One region of the Pseudoalteromonas sp. SG43-8 genome, then DNA from elsewhere that is predicted to be linked to it. Evidence: predicted binding sites of a transcription regulator. Region 1 holds the regulator's gene; each other region holds the start of a gene.
What was found. The regulator LexA, encoded in region 1, represses DNA repair genes until DNA is damaged. The targets are predictions, from matches to a motif close to TACTGTATNNNNATACAGTA.
Positions count from the first base shown of each region.

Region 2: dinB (DNA polymerase IV) is a predicted target of LexA. The motif match lies at 1,264-1,283, and genes of this name have one in related genera.
Region 3: uvrD (DNA helicase II) is a predicted target of LexA. The motif match lies at 903-922, and genes of this name have one in related genera.

Region 1 is NZ_JACJEX010000013.1:82,647-84,928, forward strand. It holds gene coxB (cytochrome c oxidase subunit II) at 1-581, opposite strand, end outside; gene lexA (transcriptional repressor LexA) at 1,066-1,683, opposite strand; gene H5122_RS17405 (PaaI family thioesterase) at 1,851-2,282, shown strand, end outside.
Region 2 is NZ_JACJEX010000002.1:378,561-380,842, reverse strand. It holds gene H5122_RS06975 (leucyl aminopeptidase family protein) at 1-69, opposite strand, end outside; gene dinB (DNA polymerase IV) at 199-1,251, opposite strand; gene H5122_RS06965 (thioesterase family protein) at 1,980-2,282, shown strand, end outside.
Region 3 is NZ_JACJEX010000020.1:25,910-28,191, reverse strand. It holds gene uvrD (DNA helicase II) at 1-838, opposite strand, end outside; gene H5122_RS19215 (hypothetical protein) at 1,142-1,366, shown strand; gene H5122_RS19210 (YacL family protein) at 1,483-1,851, shown strand; gene H5122_RS19205 (dUTP diphosphatase) at 1,932-2,282, shown strand, end outside.

The DNA.
Region 1 (2,282 bases):
TCAGGTACCCACCAAGAGTGAATAACATCATCAGAAGTCATTAAAAATCGTACTTTTTGATTTATTGGCAGTACAAGAGGCTTATCAACCTCAAGTAAGTAGTTAGGGTTTTTATCTGCAAGATTCGCTATTTCATCTTGCGGGGTAGATAAAATAGAGTAGAACTCTACATCTTCGCCCATATATTCATAATGCCATTTCCATTGCGAACCCGTAATTTTAATAGTGAGATCAGCTTTGCTGGCATCTTCCATTGCAATAAGGGTTTTAGTGGCTGGTACTGCCATAGCAATTAAAATAACAAACGGAATTGCAGTCCAAAGTATTTCTACTTTAGTGCTTTCGTGAAATTGGGCAGGTACAGCCCCTTTAGATTTACGGTGATGAATAAGTGCCCAAAACATAATTGCGAACACTATCACCCCAATCACACAACATATTATAAATATGGTCATGTGCAGCTGATATACATTATTGCTTATATCGGTTACGCCTTTGCGCATATTGTATTGGCTGTTAGCCAAAACTGGGTGCGAAAAAACACATAATATAAGCCACAAGGTAGAGGTCAGTTTACCCATGTGACGGCTCCTTTGATGCTATTGCGAATGCAAAGCGAAGAGGCATACGGCTTAAACGCCAATTCGTTATTTTTATTTTTTTAGCCAATCTTATTTAATATTGATTGGTTTTGCTGCGCCAACAACGAGTTTGTGTATATTGTGTGTTCTCAAAACTAAAAAGCTGTGAGTTATTATTAGCTCAGCACATTAACAATTAGCTAAAAAACGAACAACAAGCAAGTTTTAGTATAAAAAACAATCAGGTGATATTGAATAATTAATAAAAAATCGGTAATCAACTGGGCAACAGGAAGTTCAAAATATGAGCAAAACAAAGGGGTTTAACGCATTCGGAGGGGGAAAATATAAGTGCAAAAAAGTTTACAGCTTAAATAGTCAGTGGGCTGTTTACGCCCTATTTTTTAGTACAAATTTTAAAACAAAAATGCGTACTAATTAGTACGCATTTATAAAGCTGCTTGTTTAAAAGCTATTTTTAAAGTCACATCCAATCAGCGTTTCTTATAACGCCAACGGCTAAGCCTTCAATATTAAAAGACTCATTCTCAAGATCTACTTCAATAGAGTCAAAATCGTCGTTTTCAGCATGAAGTAATACTTTACGACCCGCTTTCTCAAGACGTTTTACAGTTACGTCTTCGTCTAGGCGAGCAACAACAACTTGTCCATTTTCAGCGGTTTGAGTACGATGTACAGCAAGTAAATCACCATCCATAATACCAATATCTTTCATGCTCATACCGTTAACGCGTAGTAAAAAATCTGCAGCCGGTTTAAACATTAATGGATCGATTTTGCAGTGACTTTCAACGTGCTCTTGCGCCAAAATAGGTGAACCAGCAGCAACACGCCCTATAAGCGGTAAACCTAATTGTTCTGGCTCTTCTTCTTCAATTAATTGAATACCACGGCTTGCACCTGGTTTCATCTTAATTACGCCTTTTTTAGCAAGTGCTTTTAAATGTTCTTCAGCAGCATTGGCACTTTTAAAACCTAATGTTTGCGCTATTTCAGCACGTGTAGGAGGCATACCAGTGTCTTTAATAAAAACTTTAATTAGTTCGAGTATTTGAGCTTGGCGGTTCGTTAATGGTCGCATACAACTGGTTTTCCATACAGTACATTTAACTGTGAGTATATACAGTTAAATAAAAATCGCAAATTTAAATTAAGCCTTAAAATAGCTAAAGTAATTTCACTTGTGTACATTTTAGGGATATAACTAAAGCTAAGTTTATAAATGATTAAAAATGCAAAGGAGACATTATGAGTATTTGGTACCAGCCCATCACCTTAGAGCTGTGCAAGCAGTTAGAACAAGGCATTAATGGCCAAGGAACATTAATGAAAACTATGGGGATAGAAGTCACAGAAATTGGCGATGATTATTTGGTTGCCACAATGCCGGCAATTCCTGAGCATCATAACCCAATGGGCATGGTTCACGGCGGTGCTAACGTTGTACTTGCCGAAACAGTTGCCAGCTATGCCGCTAACTTTGTTGTCGATTTTACTAAATTTTACTGTGTAGGGCAGGAAATTAGCGCAAGTCATTTAAAAGCATCTCGCAACGGCACTTTAACAGCAACGGCAAGAGCGTTTCATATTGGCAAACGTAGTTCAGTATGGGAAATAAAAATTACAAATAGCCGCAATGAGCTGTGCTGCGTATCAAAAATGACCGCAGCAGTCGTAGAG
Region 2 (2,282 bases), on a different contig from region 1:
ACTAATAATAATAAGCGCATCATGAGATGTGCATTCAAGGCTTGCACTAACCGCTTGAGGGTATGCCATAAATAAGGTCCTGTTAGAAAACATAAGCCCCTATTATCGTCGATTTAAATATTGAAGACCAGCAAGGAGCGATGAGCTAATCACATAACCTATCAATAAATGGCAACTTGGAGTTACAGGCTTTACAGCTTAATCGAGAATACTAAGTTGGAAGTTTTGCTCTGGCTCGTTTTTAATGCCAACGCCTATGCCAAGTAATCTTACAGGCTGTTGAAGCCCACGCTGGTAAGCCTTAGTAAGTAGTTGAACAAATATTTCTGTATTTAGCTCGTGATATACCTGATCGGCTGAGGTCACTACAAAATTTGCAAACTTCACCTTAACACTCAATTTATTAATACGGTTTTGTAACTGCTGTTTATTTAGCCTTAAAACTAATTCCTCTAACAATCTTGGCAGCTCATCTAAGCACTCTTGCAAACTTGTTTTGTTGTACTCGTAGGTATGTTCAACACTCAGCGATTTTCTTATACGATCTGTGGATACTTTACCAACATACTCACCTGCACATTTTTGATAAAGCGACACACCAAAATTACCCACATGTTGCTGCATCCAGTTAACGCCTTTTTCACGTACATCCTTGCCAGTATATAAGCCTTTTAAATTTAGCTTTTCGAGCGTTACTTTGCCCACTCCTGGAATTTTCCCCAACGGTAATTGCGCTAAAAAGTCATCAACCTCATCAGGCAAAACGACAAATTGACCATTCGGTTTGTTTTCGTCACTGGCTATTTTGGCAATAAATTTAATCGGTGCAATACCTGCTGATGCAGTGAGCCCTGTAGCATTGTAAATATCGGCTCTTATTTGCTGTGCAATAAGTGTGGCACTGCCTTTACATGCGGTGCTGTCTGTTACATCTAGATAGGCTTCGTCTAAAGAAAGGGGTTCAATTAAGTCTGTGTAGCGGCTAAATACTTCACGTATTTGGTTTGAAGCTTCTTTGTATACAGCCATGCGCCCTGGGACAATAACTAAATCGGGGCATAATTGTTTAGCATGATAGTTCGACATAGCCGATCGTACGCCATACTCTCTAGCTATATAGTTAGCGGTTGAGAGCACGCCTCGTCGGCTATTGCCTCCAATAGCAAGCGGTACACATGCAAGTTTTGGATTATCTCGCATTTCTACTGCTGCATAAAAGCAATCCATGTCTATGTGAATAAACTTCTTCATCACCACAACAATAACTGGTTATTTATACAGTCATTATTATAGAATCACATGCGATAAGCAAGCCTAGGGCCTGTTTATCTTTCGAGGTTAAATTTGCAGCAGTATGTTTGGTATTTAGGCAAGGCAGAGCCTATATAGTGTGGTTATTCCCCATAAATAGGCGATAACGTAGCACAAATGCCAAACATACGCTGCCCGAAGGGTTCTGCCTAGGGGCAATTTACTCTTTGTTGCCTACATGGATGTAGGTAAGGGGCGTGAGCAGGACGCGGAAGCTTTGCTCGGTTTTTACTTAGCCCACTAGGTCACAAACCTCGCGCCGCGATTAAATAGCCCCTAGATTGAACAAATTTTAATCCTGAAAGGTCAACAGGCCCTAGTTAACGATTAAAAAAAGTGTTTATTGTCCTCTGATCTCTTATAACCACGTAGCCAATACATAACCTCAAATAAAAATCCTGCCAACATTAAAATGATAGCGCCAGATTCATTCCCCATCGCGTAACAGGTAAAAGAGGCTATAAAAACCAAACAAGCTAAGGACCAATTAATTATATTCTGCATATTTTTACCTTTGTGTGTGTTTTTGTGTGTCTGTGTAATTTAACTGTAGACCTAAAATTAAACAGGTACAATCATCTTATAAAAAAAACATACCATTAATTACCTTGAGCTCGTAACACCATGTTGATAATCTAAGTACTTTAAAAATCAAGGGCCAATAAATAATGCAAACGTTTAAAGATCAGCACCCTATTCATACCGATATCAACGTAGCATGGGCTGATATGGATGCGCTACAACACGTAAATAATGTAGTGTATTTACGTTACTTTGAAATAGCCCGAATCGACTTTTTAAATAAAATAAATCTGTTCGACACAATAAGCCCAAACGGTGTGGGCCCAGTAATAAGCGAAAATAACGTTCGCTATAAACGCCCAGTAACTTTTCCCGACACACTCACTGTAGGCGTTACAATTACAGATCTTAAAACAGATCGCTTTACCATGAACTACACAGTTTACAGC
Region 3 (2,282 bases), on a different contig from region 1:
TTTGTTCAAGACGAATGGTTTCTGCGCTAAAGTCAGTTAAAAATCGTTTAATATTTTCGATTTTAGCACCGCGCCAACCGTAAATACTTTGGTCATCGTCGCCTACAATCATGATACTGCTTGTATCGCCTGCAAGTAACTTTAACCATGCATATTGAATGGTATTTGTATCTTGGAACTCGTCTACGAGCATATGTGCAAAGCGTTGCTGGTAATGACGTAGTAACGTAGGGTTATTTTTTAACACTTCGTAGCTGCGTAGTAATATTTCGGCAAAATCTACTAGGCCTGCTCTATCACAGGCCTCTTGGTAGGCGGCGTAAACACGCAGCATCATTTGTTCGTTAATATCGTATGCTTGAATATCTTTAGGACGAAGTGCTTCATCTTTTTTGGCGCTAATGTACCAGCCAAATTGTTTAGCAGGCCATTTTTTATCATCGATATTCATCGATTTTAATAAGCGCTTGATCATCCGAAGTTGATCGTCAGAGTCTAAAATTTGAAAGGCTTCTGGTAAGTTAGCTTCACGGTGATGAGCACGTAAAATACGATGCGACAAACCATGGAACGTACCAATCCACATACCACCTACAGGGGCTTTTAGTGTTTCTTCAACGCGGCTGCGCATTTCTTTAGCCGCTTTATTAGTAAAGGTTACGGCAAAAATACTATAAGCAGATGCTTGCTCAACTTGCATAAGCCACGCAATACGATGAACTAACACTCGTGTTTTACCAGACCCAGCACCTGCTAATACCAGCATGTTTTGTAGTGGGGCTGCAACGGCATCGCGTTGTTTGTCATTTAAGCCATCGAGTAATTGTGAAACGTCCATCGTTACGCCTTTTTAATCAATATTGTGGGCAGTATAACAGGTGTTTTTGTTAGGCTAAATAAAATACTGTTTTTATAAACAGCTATTTATAAAATAGCCTTAAAAACGAGTAACTTGCTATTTTTTTGAACAAACAAAAAAGTGTAAACGCACAATAAAAATTGCTAATTTGACCTAAAGTTAGCAAAATTTACTAACTCTCTAAATCTAGGGTGATTTAACTATTTGATTTGTAAGCTTTAATAAATTGGCATAGAGTGTGTAAGTAAATAATTATAAAATCAAATAAATACAGAGGTTAGTATGGCAGATCAAGGTTCTGGCGGTAACGTAATCGCAGCATTATGTAATATATTTTTTCCTGGTTTAGGGCAGCTAGTGCAAGGGCGTATTTTAGCGGCTATATTTTTTGCACTCGCTATTATAATAAGTTACGCACTAATTTATGTGCTTGTAGGTTTTGTACTTGTGCCTATTATTTACTTATGGTCGATTATTGACGCAGCGCGTTATAGATCGCGAAGTTAACGGCTTTAAAGTTGAATAAAATAGCGCCCTTGTGGCGCTATTTTACTTTATATGTCCTGTGGTTTGCGGGCGTTTACGTATATAATTACGCAATTAAAGATTTACAGGCAAACCCTATGGAATATCAATTTATTCGCGACCCTATTAGTGGGCTACGTATTAAAATAAGCAGTGAACACGCTATTATTGGTCGCTGGCTAAACGAAGAAATAGGCAAAGACAAAGTAGCTATGGTGCAAGCGCTTATTGCATCGGTAAGTTCAAGCTATGAGCCGCTAACGCTAAAAGGCCAAGAAATAGATTTAATATTAACCAAAGACGAAGCACTATTTGAAGCCCATGCGCTTCATCAAGACAGTGAAGACCTAATAGCGTATCAAGATGACGATTTAGCGCTTGAAGAAAATGGTTTAAGTAGTGGTTGTGGCTTTGAAGATTTCATTGATTTAATTGATTCATGGGCTGAATTTAGCGGCTCAAAGTAAACTACATATTAAGATAGTGCTGATGCGTTAAGCTTCCTTTATCTGTACTATTACACTAATCAAAAACGACAGGAATGAATATGTCTGCCAATTTAAACAAGCTAGTAGTTATGCTAGAAATGCAAAACGCCATGAACACTAAAGTACATGAGCAATGGTTTACTCAAGGATTCGAATGGTACCGCGCTATTTGGGTTGAGTGCGCTGAAATGCTGGATCATCATGGTTGGAAATGGTGGAAAAAACAAACACCAGATACTGAACAAGTTATTTTAGAGTTGGTTGATATTTTTCATTTTGGTCTATCGCTTAGAATTGACGGCAAAACTAGCTACGAAGACTTAGCAAAGCAACTTGAAACTGAGCTTAGTAATGCTCAACAAGCGGATGACTTTAAACAAACGCTAGAAATATTAGCGGCTTCCGCTGTT